DNA from 2 places in the Pilosibacter sp. NGB245 genome. Region 1 is predicted to be linked to the other one. Evidence: riboswitches for the same ligand, from Rfam matches in the RefSeq annotation. Region 1 holds a riboswitch; the other holds the start of a gene.

Region 1 (7,773 bases):
AGGAACGAATTATGGAAATCAAGAAGAACGATAAATTTACAGTGACCATCGAGGACATGGGAGAGGACGGTGCAGGTATCGGCCGCGTGGACGGATATATCTGGTTCGTGAAGGACGCCCTGATCGGGGATACGATCGAGGCGTCAGCCATGAAAATGAAAAAAAATTACGGCTTTGCCCGCCTCGTGCGCGTCATCACCCCGGCAAAAGGCCGCGTGGAGGCGAAATGTCCGGTGGCGAGAGCTTGCGGCGGATGCCAGCTTCAGGAACTGGACTATAAAGAACAGTTAAAATTCAAGGAAAAGAAAGTATACAATCATTTAAAACGCATCGGCGGCATGGAAAACCTGTTCCTGCCGGAAGAGGCGGAACAGGCAGCGGGAGTGCCGGACGCAGTCATCATGGAACCGATCATCGGAATGGAAGACCCGTGGAGATACCGCAACAAAGCGCAGTATCCGATCGGCCGCGGAAAAGACGGAAAACCAACGGCCGGATTCTTTGCCGGACGGACCCACTCCCTGATCCCGGTACCGGAGCTGGACTGCCTGCTTGGCTGCGGAGAAAATAAGGATTATCTGGCGGCAGTGCTGAAATTCATGGAAGATTTTGGTGTGGAACCTTATGATGAGGCAAACCACAAGGGACTTGTGCGCCATGTTCTCTTAAGAAAAGGTTTCGCCAGCGGTGAACATATGGTATGTCTCGTGATCAACGGAAAGAAACTGCCCCATGAGAAAGAGTTTACCGAGCGGATGCGTGAAGTCGGCGCGGACAGTATCTCCCTGTCCTTCAATATGGAAAAGACAAACGTGATCCTGGGAACCGAGATCAAAAATCTCTACGGGCCGGGTTATATCACGGATAAGATCGGAAACATCGAATATCGGATCTCTCCGCTATCGTTCTATCAGGTAAACCCGGTCCAGACAGAACGTCTCTACGGAACAGCACTGGAATTCGCTGATTTAAACGGCGGCGAGACCGTCTGGGATCTTTACTGTGGAATCGGAACGATATCATCCTTCCTTGCACAGAAGGCGGGGAAAGTCTGCGGCGTCGAGATCATCCCGGCGGCCATCGAGGACGCGAGAGAGAATGCGAAGCGCAACGGCCTCGATAACGTAGAATTCTTCGTCGGAAAAGCCGAAGAAGTCCTCCCGGAACAGTACGAAAAGAACCACATCAAAGCCGATGTGATTGTTGTCGATCCGCCAAGAAAGGGATGTGATGAGCTCTGCCTCGAGACGATCGTAAAGATGGCACCGGAGAAGGTCGTTTATGTGAGCTGTGATTCCTCGACGTTGGCAAGAGATGTGAAATATCTCGGGGAGAACGGTTACGCTGTAAAACGCGTCAGAACCGTTGACATGTTCGGAATGTCAGGGCATGTAGAGACGGTAGCATTATTAACTAAAAAAGATATCACGTCTTGCTGACAAGAATTAACTAAAAGTTCAGCGGTTGCAAAATTTGCAACAACGGTAGAGGAAATTGAAAAATCGAAGGGATATAAAATGGAACAGGAATACATTATTCTCCAGATCCAGGAAGATGATTACGGCTGTGAGGAACGCTCTGCAGGGGCAAAGAAAACCGTTCTCGTCCGGCTGAAAGACGCTAAGGAAAGCGAGCGGATGATCCGTCAGGAAGATGACTGGCTTTATGAGCAGGGGATTGATGAAGGTGATCTGGTAGTATTAACGGAGAATCACCTGTATAAGAAAATGGAAGAGAGGTAAATAAAGATGGAATTACAGACAAAACGACTGATTTTAAGACCATGGCAGGAGAGCGATGCAGAGAGCTGCTATGAATGCGCGAAAGACCCGCAGGTCGGTCCATCTGCCGGCTGGCCGGTACACACGAGTGTGGAGAACAGCAGAGAGACGATTAAAAACGTATTGTCGGCCGATGGAACGTATGCGGTCGTATTAAAAGCTTCCGGAAAACCGGTCGGCTGCGCGGGATTAACTGTGGGAGCTGCCAGCAATTTAAAGCTTCCGGAAGATGAAGGTGAGATTGGCTGCTGGCTCGGCGTTCCGTACTGGGGACAGGGAATCATCCCGGAGGCAGTACAGGAGCTGATCCGTTATGGATTTGAGGATCTGGGATTAAAACGGATCTGGTATGCGTTTTTTGATGGGAATGAAAAATCAAAGCGCGTGGCGGAGAAATGCGGATTCAGCTATCATCACACGAATGAAAACCTGGAGTGGAAATTACTGAACAGGACAGTTACAGAGCATGTGTATGTTCTTGACAGGCATAGAAAGTTATCTGGTGCGCAGTAATTCTGAGAGAAATTTGTCAGCTTGCGCTGACAGGAATTAAACGCCAAGCCTTACGTGTGCTCGACTTAAAAGAAAGAAGGAACCCCGAGAATGAAAAAACTTATGATCGCGTCCGACATCCACGGCTCCGCATACTATTGCCGGAAAATGCTGGAGGCATTTGACCGGGAACAGGCAGACCGCCTGTTGCTTTTGGGCGATATTTTGTACCATGGACCGAGAAATGATCTTCCGAAAGAGTATGCGCCGAAGGAAGTCATCAAAATGTTAAATGAGCAGAAAACGAAAATCTTCTGTGTCCGCGGAAACTGCGATACGGAGGTTGACCAGATGGTGCTGGAGTTCCCGATCCTTGCGGATTACGCGGTATTTCCGGCGGCAGACCGCCTGATCTACGCTACTCATGGCCATCACTTTCATATGAACCAGCTCCCGCCTCTCCAGCCGGGAGACATTCTCCTCCACGGCCACACGCACATTCCGGCGTGGGAACCGTTCGGGGATGGAAATCTGTACCTGAATCCGGGTTCCGTGTCGATCCCGAAAGCGGAAAGTGAACATAGCTATATGCTCCTTCAGGATGGGAAAGTGATCTGGAAAACACTGGAAGGAACTGCTTATCATAGTGAATGTTTATAAAAACGTCTCAATGGTCCTTGCATAATAAACCCGAAGATGCTAAAATATCTCCCATAACAATTGAAGAGGCATCCGGTGCTGCTGCCGCCCTGAAGGGGGCGGACAGCAGGTAAAAGGGAAACAGGTGAAAGACCTGTGCGATCTCGTCACTGTGAGCAGGGAATACAAAGCCATGCGCGAACGCGCGGTCACTGAAAAAACGGAGCAGCCTGACAGGACTGTTTTGAAATATTTGGGAAGGCGGCTTTGTGTGATGATCTGTGAGTCAGGAAACCTGCCGGAATGCTGGTACAGGAAGAAAAATTCCAGATCACGAGGCATTGATCGTACCGTTTATATGTCGGCTAATTCCAGCGGACATCTTTTTCTGATGCTTAAGCATTCGGTATTCGAAAAAATTCTCAGATGGAACATCTCCATACTAACTCCGAAATTGTAAAAACAATGAAACTGTTCAGAACTTTCATGATTACGGGCAAAAAATGTATTTCAGATGGCTGAACCAATAGGACTTTTGCTTTAAAACCAATGGGGTTATTACAGTCGGCGCAGCAAGTGCGCAGGCCTGGTGAACAGTTGCAAAAAAACATTATAATCTTTACACAACATGGAGGACAACATGAAGAAGAAACATGTAAGTCTGCTCTTAGCGGCAGCAATGGCGGCATCCGTAATTTCCGGATGCGGAAGCAGCGCGAATAACAGCACGGCTGAGACGACAAAAGCAGAAGGAGCTGCAGCGGAGACAACGGCTGCAGGAGAGACAGAAGCCACAGCAGAGGCAGTGGAAGACATAGAGAAAAACGAGACAGATGAGGTTGTCATCGCGACTCCGCGTGATGCTGTGCAGGGAAGCGGCGATGCGTATTACTGCTGGGAAGGCGCTTATGTATGGGAAGCTCTCACAGCAAACAACGGTGGTGTGATCGATCCGTGGCTTGCAAAATCCTGGGAGCACAACGATGACTGTACCGAGTGGACTTTCAGCCTGCGCGATGACGCATATTTTACAGACGGTGTTCAGTTTAATGCCGATGTGTGCCTGAAAAACATTGAGCGTTGGGGCCATGGGATCAATTCTACATACACAACACTCAGCATCGAAAAATCTCTCCCGAATCTCGACAAGATGGAGAAAGTCGACGACTTCACTGTAAAGTTCACATTTACACAGCCGATCACAACACTTGAGTATGTCCTTTCCGACTATGGCAGCCCGATGTACAGCCCGAACTGCTTCGACGAGGAGACAGGTGTGATCTCCGACTATGCGATCGGAACCGGTCCATATAAGATCGTTGACCATGTGGAGTCCGAGTATGTGACACTTGAGAGAAATGACAACTATTATGGCGAGAACGGCAAGGTAAAGACCTTCAAGATCCGCTGCATCCCGGATGCCGAGACTCGTGTATCCGCGTTAAAATCCGGCGAAGTCATGGGACTTGCAGACAACGGCGCGATCACCATGGATGCTGCAAAGAATCTCTGCGACACAGACTCCAACTTTGAGATGGACAGCACTCCGAGCCATATGACTGAGTACATCATGTTCAACGATAAAAACGAGTACCTTGCGGATAAGCGCATGAGAGAGGCGTTCAACCTTGCGACAGACCGCGACAGCATCTGCAGTGTGATCTACGGAGGACTTTTACAGCCGGCATACTCCTTCTTAAGCACCCAGTCCACCTTCCATCTGGACATCCAGGGAACTTATGATATGGAGAAGGCAAAATCTCTCGCAAAAGAAGTTCTCGGAGACAAGACGGCCGACATGACCATGATCATCCGTTCCAGCACCGCGTCCGATTACAACTGCAAGGCTGTTGCAGAATACTTAAAGCAGGTTTACGCGGGGCTTGGCGTCAACATCAATATTGAGATCGTGGACTCCTCCCTCTACAAAGAGAGACAGCAGGAAGGCACCTACGACATGACACTTACTGTATTCGGTATCAACAATGCGGATCCGACTTCCACATTTAAGCAGTACTTCGCAAGCGAAGGAAACAGCAACACGACATTAAACTACAACTACTACAACGAGAAGATCGATGAACTTGTCGCAAAAGCTCCGACGATCGCTGATGTGAGCGAGCGCAGCAAGATCTATGATGAGATCCAGCAGGAACTCTTCGATGACAGCGCGTGCGTTCCGATCTGCTACCAGATCAACGTAAACATCCACAACAAGGCGATCACACACTATGCAGGAAAGACCTTCGGTGTTGGACTTCCGACAATTTCCTGGGTGAAATAATCAATATGTCACTTTTAAAGTACATCCTGAAAAAAATGCTGATGCTTTTGCCGGTGCTCGTCGGGATCAGTATCATTGCATTTGCACTTGGGATCATGTCACCGGGGGATCCGGTGGACCAGGTGTTAAATCCAAACGGAAACGAATCCTACACGCAGGAAGAATATGATGCCATGGCTGCAAAGATGGGGCTGGACCAGCCTGCCGTCGTCCAGTATTTTAACTGGGTCGACGGCCTGGCTCACGGCGATCTGGGCAGGTCCTTTTTCACGAACAAAAGTGTCATGGACCAGCTCGCAAAGCGGATCCCGATCTCATTGAAGCTTGCGGGTTTCAGCATGATCCTGACCATCGTGTTCGGTGTGGGATTCGGAGTCCTGATGGCGGTGGGAAAAGACCGGCTGCCGGATCATGTGCTGGGAACATTTTCAACGGTTGCATTGTCCGTTCCGGGGTTCTGGATCGCCATTGTCCTGATCTTTATCTTTGCGGAACAGTGGAAGATCCTGCCGAGCAGCGGGATCTCCGACGGCTCCGGCTTTATTCTTCCGGCGGTCACGCTGGCACTCCCGAGCATCGGAGTCTGTGCGAGACTGACAAGGAGCGCGATCCTCGATGAGATAGGAAGACAGTACATGACTGTGGCGGATGCAAAAGGAATGAGCCGCCGCCGCGCAGTGGTCCGCCATGCGTTCGGAAACGCGCTGATCCCGATCATCACCTACCTGGGAACCCATATGGCGGGCATCATCGGCGGCGCCTCGATCGTGGAGACGATCTTTGCAATCCCCGGGATCGGAAGCTACGCGATCGCGGGTGTGCAGTCGAAGGATTACTATGTGGTGCAGGCGTATGTTCTGTTTTCAGGCTGTATCTATGTGCTGACAAACATTCTGATCGACCTGATCTATATCGCACTTGATCCGAAGATCCGGGCGGGAGAGGCGGTGGAATCATGAATAAATTAAAGGAACTCCACCTGTCAGGGAAAGCAAAGACCGGTCTGGTGATCTTATTATTGATCCTTTTGACCAGTGTACTCGCGCCGGTCCTTGCTCCCTATGATCCGCTGGTCTCGAACCTGTCGGAAGCGCTTCAGAAACCGTCTGCCGCGCATCTTTTAGGCACGGATAATATCGGAAGAGATACGCTGAGCCGTGTTCTCTACGGCGGAAGACAGTCGATCCTTCTCGCCCTGGTGGCGACCGTCCTCTCGATGCTGCTCGGTTTTGCACTGGGACTTTTCGCGGGATATTTCGGCGGCTGGATCGACGGGATCATCACGACGATCTCCAGCATTTTCCAGGGACTTCCCGGCTTGACGCTGATGATCGCGGTGGCCGGACTTCTTGGACAGGGCGTGAAGAGCATGCTGATCGCGATCGTGATCAATTCCTGGGTCGGATTTTCCAGGATCGTCCGCGGTGAAGTCATGAAACTGAAACAGGAGAGCTTTATTAAAGGACTGAGAACCATCGGAGCCGGAGACCTCCGGATCCTGTTCCTGCATATTTCTCCGAATATTTTAGGAACTCTGAGCGTCCTTTTTGCCACCAGGATCGCCGGAAATGTGATCTCGGTGGCGTCCATGAGTTATCTTGGTCTGGGACTTCAGCCCCCGACACCGGACTGGGGCGTCATGATCAACGATGCGAGACAGTATTTCCGCCAGGAACCGCTGCTCGTCATCGCTCCGGGACTCTGTATTTTGCTTCTTTCCCTCAGCATCAACCTTCTGGCAGATGAACTGCGTGACCGGCTGGATGTGCGGAAAGATGTGATGAAGACGATGTGATGTCGGAAAGCATGCAAAGAAAGGCAAAATTTCCTCAGCATAGCTGAGCCGGAACAGATTTTTGCCTGTAACTGTGAAAAAACGGAACAGCCAGGAGAGAAGATCAGATGGAAGATAAAAAAGAATGGAAAACAGAAGAAAAAAGTGACATTGAGATCCGCGACCTCTCCGTCACCTTCCAGGACGGCGGCGAGATGATCCATGCCATGGAAGATGTCAGCGCATACTTTCCGTCGGGCAGTGTCACAGGACTCATCGGGGAGAGCGGAAGCGGAAAATCGCTTTTAGGCATGTCCATCCTGGGACTTCTCTCCGGGCAGGCCCGGGTGGAAGGAAGCTGTATGTATAAAGGGATGGATTTGTACCGGCTGCCGGAAAAAGAGATGCAGAAGATCCGTGGAAAAGAGATCGCCCTGATCCCACAGAATCCCACGGAATCCTTAAACCCGATCCGCAGGATCGGAAAACAGCTCACGGAGTGCATGACAGTCCACGGAAATAAGGACAAAGAGCTTGCCGATTCCCGGAGGGATGAGTTTCTCCGCAGATTTGGCTTTTCAGATCCGGACCGGATCAACCGCGCTTACTCATTCCAGCTGAGCGGCGGCATGAACCAGCGAGTGATCTCTGCCATGGGACTCATGAACCGGCCGAAATGGGTCATCGCCGATGAGCCGACAAAAGGTCTGGATGCGATTCTCCGGCGCCAGGTCTACCGGGTCCTGAAAGAGATATCAGAGACGGACACCGAAGGCATGATCGTGATCACCCATGATATTGCC
Region 2 (7,773 bases), 1.8 Mb from region 1:
GGAAAACCGTCAGCTGGAAGAACAGATCCATGAACTCCGCGCAAGTCTCGCCGCGATCGCGAAAGAGATGGAGCGGCTGGAACAGGAAAACACGGAGCGGGAGACAAAGATCGGGACGGATTCCACCGCATTGGAACAGGCAAAGGCCGACCGGGATACTGCATCTGCGGCGCTCTCCGAAGTCCAGCTGGAAGCAGCAAACTTAAAGCAGCAGGATTCCTTCCTCGACCAGAACATCCATCGTCTCGAAGACGAAAAAGAGCGGCTGCTCTCCGAAAGAATGTCTCTGCATGACGGACACACGGACAGTAAGCATGAGGTGGAAAAACGTCTGGCACAGATCGAAGAACTGAAGGAAAAGATCAAAGATGCCGGAAAGGATGCGGAAACGTACCGTCAGGAGATGGCTGCTGCCCAGGAAGAAAAAGCCGCGAAAAACGAGGCACAGAAAGGCTTCTTCGAAAAGCGGGAAGCGCTCTCTGCGAGAATCTCCGATCTCGATAAGGAGCTGATCCGTCTTCAGAACCAGAACGACAAGCTTGCGGAACGCCAGGATTCCCAGGTGGACTATATGTGGAATGAATATGGTCTCACCTTCTCAACAGCGGAGCTTCTCCGGGATGAGACCCTGACGAATGCGGCGGATATGAAACGCCAGATCGCTGAACGGAAGAATGCAATCCGCGGACTCGGAAATGTCAATGTCAATGCGATCGAGGATTATAAAGAGATCTCTGAGCGTTACGAGTTCATGAAGACCCAGCATGATGACCTTGTCGCGGCACAGGATGCCCTCTATAAGATCATCGAAGAGCTGGATATCGGAATGCGAAAGCAGTTTACAGAAAAATTTGCCCTGATCCGGGCAGAGTTTGACAAGGTATTCCGGGAACTCTTCGGAGGAGGACACGGAAGTCTTGAGCTGATCGAGGACGAAGATATCCTGGAGGCGGGGATCCAGATCATCTCCCAGCCGCCGGGAAAGAAACTTCAGAACATGATGCAGATGTCCGGCGGTGAAAAGGCACTGACGGCGATCGCCCTGCTCTTTGCGATCCAGAACTTAAAACCGTCCCCGTTCTGTCTCCTTGATGAGATCGAGGCGGCGCTTGACGATTCCAACGTCGACCGCTATGCGAAATATCTGCACAAACTGACAAAACATACCCAGTTTATCGTCATCACCCACCGAAGAGGCACGATGCTTGCGGCTGACCGGCTCTACGGAATCACGATGCAGGAGAAAGGCGTATCCACGCTTGTCTCCGTAAACCTGATCGAAAACGATCTGAAATAATTGGAGGATTCATATGGAAGAGAAGAAAAAGGGCTTTTTCTCGCGCCTTGTGGAAGGTCTCACGAAGACCAGAGAAAACATTGTATCCGGAATGGATTCCATCTTTTCCGGCTTCTCCGCGATTGATGATGATTTCTACGAGGAGCTTGAAGAGACTCTGATCATGGGCGATATGGGAATCCAGACGACCATGGCGGTCATTGAAGACCTGAAAAAGACCGTAAAAGAGCAGCATATCAAAGAACCGGAGAAATGCCGGGAGGCGCTGATCGCCAGCATCCGTGCAAAGATGGATCTTGGCGAGAATGCGTATGAGTTTGAAAACAGGAAATCCGTTGTCCTCGTCATCGGTGTCAACGGAGTCGGAAAGACGACGTCCATCGGAAAGCTTGCAGACCAGTTAAAGGCAGAGGGAAAGAAGGTTGTTCTTGCGGCGGCTGATACCTTCCGTGCTGCAGCGATCGACCAGTTGGCAGAGTGGGCAAACCGTGCCGGCGTGGAGCTGATTGCCCAGAAAGAGGGATCCGATCCGGCTGCCGTGATCTACGACGCGATCTCCGCGACAAAATCGAGAAACGCAGACGTCCTGATCTGTGATACCGCGGGAAGACTCCATAATAAGAAGAACCTCATGGAGGAGTTAAAAAAGATCAACCGCATCATCGATAAGGAGTACCCGGAAGCTTACCGTGAGACACTCGTTGTTCTCGACGGAACGACAGGACAGAACGCTCTGGTCCAGGCCCGCCAGTTCATGGAAGCTGCCGACATTACGGGCATCATCCTCACAAAGCTCGACGGGACCGCAAAAGGCGGTATCGCGGTTGCAATCCAGTCGGAACTTGGGATCCCGGTCAAATATGTCGGTGTCGGGGAGAAGATCGACGACCTTCAGAAATTTAATTCCGAAGACTTCGTAAACGCATTGTTTGCGAAACAGCCGGAATGACCGATGCATTTCAGGCAGAAAACAGCCAGATGAATGCCGGTATAGCAGACAACTATGGGAAAGACAGAAAAATGTTCCACCGATGAGATCGATCAGGAATGAATATGAAGGAGAATACAAATGGAAATGCAGGAACTTTCACTCGAAAAATTTGAAGAAGCATCTGAGATCGTAAAAAAGGTCACTCAGGAGACAAAACTGATCTACAGTGAATATTTTTCTGAGCGCTACGGGAACAAGATCTACTTTAAACCGGAAAACATGCAGCGCACCGGTGCATACAAAGTGCGCGGCGCTTATTATAAGATCAGCCAGCTCTCACCGGAAGAGCGTTCCCGCGGTCTGATCACCGCATCTGCCGGAAACCATGCCCAGGGCGTTGCCTATGCCGCAAAACTTGCCGGTGTGAAAGCAACCGTCGTTATGCCGGTGACAACACCGCTCATCAAGGTAAACCGCACAAAATCCTACGGTGCCGACGTTGTCCTCTACGGAAATGTCTTCGATGAGGCATGTGCCCATGCATACGAGCTTGCAGACGAGCACGGATATACCTTTGTTCACCCGTTCAATGATCTGGAAGTTGCGACCGGCCAGGGCAGCATTGCGATGGAGATCATCAAAGAACTCCCGACTGTGGATTACATTCTCGTTCCGGTAGGCGGAGGCGGACTCTGTACAGGCGTCTCCACACTCGCAAAACTCTTAAATCCGAAGATCAAGGTCATCGCTGTTGAGCCGACAGGAGCTGCCTGCTTAAAGGCATCCCTAGAGGCCGGAGAGGTAACCACCGTCTCCAAGATCAACACGATCGCGGACGGTACCGCTGTCCAGACGCCGGGCGACAAGCTCTTCCCGTATCTTCAGGCAAACGTGGATCAGGTCATCACAGTGGACGACTCCGAACTGACTCTTTCTTTCCTCGATATGGCAGAGAATCATAAGATGATCGTCGAGAACTCCGGTCTTTTGACCGTTGCGGCTTTAAAGCATCTTGACTTCAAAGGCAAAAAAGTCGTATCCGTTTTAAGCGGCGGAAACATGGATGTCTTAACGATGGCGACAGTTGTCCAGAACGGACTGATGCAGAGAGACCGTATCTTCACGGTAAGCGTGATGCTTCCGGATAAGCCTGGCCAGCTGGCAGCTGTTTCTGCACTGATCGCAAAAGAGCAGGGCAACGTGATCAAGCTCGAGCACAACGTATTCGCAAATGTAAACCGCGCAGCGGGTGTGGAACTTACGATCACATTAGAGTCCTTCGGAACTGAGCACAAGGATCAGATCATCAAGGCTCTGGAAACAGCGGGCTACTGCCCGGTAATCTCCAAGACTTCCGGAATTTATATGTAATGATACCAGGGATTCTCCCGCCTCTGCGGGAGGTGTGATGAACGGACCGCCGGTCATGGAACGCGGTCAGGCATATATCAATTTGTCAAACTTCGTGAAATGCCCGACGGTCTGCTGAATAAGGGGAAAATGTATGTACAGAAGCGAAACTCATACTGCTCTCAGCAAGAATATCCTGTATTTTCTCCGCTGGACCGCGATTTCTATTGTAATGGGAACCGTCTGCGGTCTCATCGGGACCGTTTTCGGATACGGGGTCATCTACGCTCAGCGGCTGTTTAAAACTTACAGCTTTATGCTGTATCTCATGCCCGTGGCAGGTGTTCTGATCGTCCTTCTTCACCAGATGTTCCACGAGATCGGAAACCGCGGGACGAACCTGATCCTGGAGTCGATCTCATCCAACGAGAAGATCCATATGACGACCCTGCCGTGTATCTTTGTCTCCACGATCTTAAGCCAGGCGGTCGGCGCGTCTGCCGGCAAAGAGGGAGCTGCCTTACAGATCGGCGGCTGCATCGGAAATTATCTCGGGGATCTCTTCCATATGGATGAGAGGGACAAAAAAGTCATGATCATGAGCGGCATGAGCGGCTGTTTCGGGGCGATCTTTGGGACGCCTCTGGCTGCCGCCATGTTCGGAATCGAGGTCATCAGCATCGGTGTCGCTTATTACGCGGCTCTCGTGCCGTGTGTCTTTGCCTCCTTCATCGGTGCCCAGATTTCCGGTGCGCTCGGACTTCACGGGGAAGCGTTCCAGATCCTCCATGTTCCGGAATTTTCCCTTGTACCGGCGCTCTACACCGTCGGACTCGGACTGGCCTGTGCGCTTTTAAGCGTCTGCTTCTGCATCCTGCTCCATGAGACCCAGCATCTCTACAAGAAAAAGATCGACAACGTTTATCTGCGCATTCTTGTGGCAGCAGTACTTTCCATCGGACTCGCGCTGGTGTTCGGCAGGGATTACTGCGGAGCCGGATTTAATCTTGTGGAACAGGCGGTGGAAGGAGATGCCGGATACCTGGCGTTCTTCTTCAAGATGGTCTTCACGGCGGTGGCCCTCGGCGGCGGCTTTAAGGGCGGAGAGATCGTTCCCACACTGGCAGTGGGATCCACATTCGGGTGCACGTTCGGACTGCTCACAGGCTTTGAACCGTCCCTGTGTGCGGCAGCAGGCATGCTCGCCACCTTCGTCGGCGTCACAAACTGCCCGATCGCGACCATGTTCCTCGGCTTCGAGCTCTTCGGCTTTGAGGCGATGCCGTATTTTGCGGTTGCCGTTGCCATCAGCTTCACACTGTCGGGATATTACGGGCTCTACAGCAGCCAGAAGTTCACATATTCAAAGACAAAGACCGAGTTCATCAACCGGAAAGCCCACTGATCAAGGTCCGGTTCCGGGGATTCAGTTAGAAAAAATGATCAAAAGCAATCGGATATTTCGGAAAATATTTGCAGAACCCGATGACCGGGGATTTTCAGATCGGAAATCCCGCAGGGTATCCATTGATCGGGACCGGATGTGAATATTGTCGGGATATCCGGTTGCTTTTTTACTGCCAAGGTGTTATGATAAATGACACAGGTCTATTTACATGCGGTGCTGTCACAGACCGCCGGAGGATGGTTGTACGATATCCCAAACGGCGATCTCTGAGAGTTAAAAGGGAAACAGGTCAGACGCCTGTGCGAGCCCGTCACTGTAGATCCGGAGTGCATGAATATTGTCCGTGTTATGCGGACAGTCACTGGCGAAACCTGCCGGGAAGGCGTTTCATGCATGATGATGGATGAGCCAGGAAACCTGCCGGATGTTCGTTTGGAGGGGAAAAACCAGCCGGGGACCTTAAAAAATCATTTTTCAAGCGAGGAGAAGAGTAAATGAGAAAAGCAAACATCTACGCCGTTATGACAGCGGCAGCCGTATCCATGGCGATCCTTTCCGGATGCTCCGGAAGCCAGACAGCAGCGACAACAGCTGCGGAGACCACAACCGTTGCAGAGACAACAGCTGAGGAGACTACAGCCGCAGAGACAGCAGCTGCAGAAGAGGACGAGGAAAACTACAATACAGGAGACGCTTCCATGGATAACACAAGAAATCAGGATGAGATCGGCGAGAAAGAACTTCTTGTTGTGAGCTTTGGTACAAGCTACAATGACAGCAGAAGACTGACAGTCGGCGCGATCGAGAATGCGATCGAAAATGCACTCCCGGATTACTCCGTAAGAAGAGGTTTCACAAGCCAGATCATCATTGACCATGTAAAAAAGAGAGACAATGTTTCGATCGATAACGTGACAGAGGCTTTAAACCGCGCTGTTGACAACGGTGTCAAGACTCTCGTTGTACAGCCGACCCACCTTATGAACGGTCTTGAGTACACAGATCTTGTAAACGAGTTAGCTGATAATTCCGACGCTTTCGAGCAGGTTGCTGTCGGTGAGCCGCTCTTAACTTCTGATGATGACTTCAAGGCAGTGATCTCCGCGATCACAGACGCAACAAAAGAGTACGATGACGGTGAGACCGCGATCTGCTTCATGGGTCACGGCACAGAGGCTGATTCCAACGCCGTTTACCAGAAAATGCAGGATATGTTAAAGGAAGAGGGCTTTGACAACTACTATGTAGGTACCGTTGAGGCAACTCCGTCCTGTGAAGATGTCATCAATCAGGTAAAGGAAGGTTCCTACAAGAAAGTTGTTCTTGAGCCGCTTATGATCGTAGCAGGTGACCACGCAAACAACGATATGGCCGGTGACGACGATGACTCCTGGAAGAGCCAGTTTGAGGCTGCAGGCTATGAGGTAACCTGCCTTGTAAGAGGTCTTGGTGAGCTTGAGCCGATCCAGCAGCTCTTCGTACAGCATGCCCAGGCTGCAGTGGACAGTCTCGCAAAATAAGAATGTTTAGATATGGGCGGTCGAGGATTCGGCCGCCTTTTTATATAACCGGAGGTGCACTTGCGGGAAACTCCAGCCTGCGAAAGGAACTTCAGGAAACCGTCCAGGATGCCCCGATGATTTCCGGTTACAAAAGGAGAGAAAACTTTATGCGTAAATTAAAACAATTTTCATTAGCACTCGCAGTTGTCTGCGCTCTGTCCACAGCCTGCGGACAGTCCGGGTCGGCAGAAACGACAGCTGCTTCTGCAGAGACCACGGCGGAAACAACAGCGGAAACTGCTTCGGCCGATGAGACAAAGGCAGCCGTTGCTTCCGGCGAGGAGACTGCCGCAGAACAGACACTTGACACGACGGGACTCGTCCCGGTATCTGCAGAGGATCTGAAAGAGGGAACCTACGAGATTTCCGTGGAGTCCAGCTCTTCCATGTTTAAGATCACATCCTGTACGCTGACAGTCAAAGACGGCGCCATGACCGCGAAAATGACGATGGGCGGGACCGGATACCTGTATGTCTATATGGGAACCGGAGAGGAGGCTGCAAAGACCGCGGAGACAGACCGGATTCCTTTCGAGGAGAATTCTGACGGAACACACAGCTTTACTGTTCCGGTCAAGGCCTTAAATGAGGTGCTTCCGTGCGCTGCATTCAGCAAGAAAAAAGAGAAATGGTATGACAGGGAGCTTGTCTTTGAGGCATCCGGGATCCCGGCAGACGCGCTTCTCAATTCTTCCTTAAAAACCGTCCAGGATCTCTCCCTTGCGGATGGAACTTACACCGCGGAAGTCTCCCTGAGCGGCGGATCCGGACGTGCATCCGTGGAATCTCCGGCTGTGATCGAGATCAAAGACGGAAAAGCGGAGGCGACGATCATCTGGAGCAGCTCCAATTATGACTATGTGCGGGTAGAGGAAGAGAAATTCCTCCCGGTTAATACAGAGGGAAACTCCACATTTGTGATCCCGGTAGCTGGATTTGACAGCCCGCTTACGATCTTTGCGGATACAACTGCCATGAGCACGCCTCATGAGATCGAGTATACGCTGACCTTTGATTCCAGTACCCTGGCGGAGCAGAAACAGTAAATATGGAAAGAAGACAAATTGATCCCAGGAAGCAGAAAAGAAGGACGCGGGTGCGTTATACACTTTTTAGATCTGTTCTGGCTGCGGCAATCCTCATGACTGCTGCGTTTGCCTGCTCCGGCTGTTCGAAAAAAACGGAACCCGGGACGGCCGCGCCGTCTACAGGGGAAAACCACACG

The links. A riboswitch is a leader RNA that binds a small molecule or an ion and turns the genes downstream of it on or off. The one in region 1 is predicted to bind cobalamin.
Region 2: it holds a riboswitch for cobalamin, as region 1 does, so the genes downstream of both, ACXMYH_RS08530 (sirohydrochlorin cobaltochelatase) here and ACXMYH_RS00610 (ABC transporter substrate-binding protein) in region 1, are expected to answer to the same signal.

What each region holds. Positions count from the first base shown of each region.
Region 1 is NZ_CM171584.1:133,962-141,734, forward strand. It holds gene rlmD (23S rRNA (uracil(1939)-C(5))-methyltransferase RlmD) at 12-1,439, shown strand; gene ACXMYH_RS00595 (hypothetical protein) at 1,518-1,742, shown strand; gene ACXMYH_RS00600 (GNAT family N-acetyltransferase) at 1,749-2,294, shown strand; gene yfcE (phosphodiesterase) at 2,385-2,933, shown strand; cobalamin riboswitch at 2,990-3,229, shown strand; gene ACXMYH_RS00610 (ABC transporter substrate-binding protein) at 3,553-5,196, shown strand; gene ACXMYH_RS00615 (ABC transporter permease) at 5,202-6,155, shown strand; gene ACXMYH_RS00620 (ABC transporter permease) at 6,152-6,991, shown strand; gene ACXMYH_RS00625 (ABC transporter ATP-binding protein) at 7,099-7,773, shown strand, end outside.
Region 2 is NZ_CM171584.1:1,904,227-1,911,999, reverse strand. It holds gene smc (chromosome segregation protein SMC) at 1-1,297, shown strand, start outside; gene ftsY (signal recognition particle-docking protein FtsY) at 1,311-2,246, shown strand; gene ilvA (threonine ammonia-lyase) at 2,367-3,599, shown strand; gene ACXMYH_RS08535 (chloride channel protein) at 3,733-4,983, shown strand; cobalamin riboswitch at 5,227-5,425, shown strand; gene ACXMYH_RS08530 (sirohydrochlorin cobaltochelatase) at 5,481-6,506, shown strand; gene ACXMYH_RS08525 (hypothetical protein) at 6,656-7,594, shown strand; gene ACXMYH_RS08520 (ABC transporter substrate-binding protein) at 7,645-7,773, shown strand, end outside.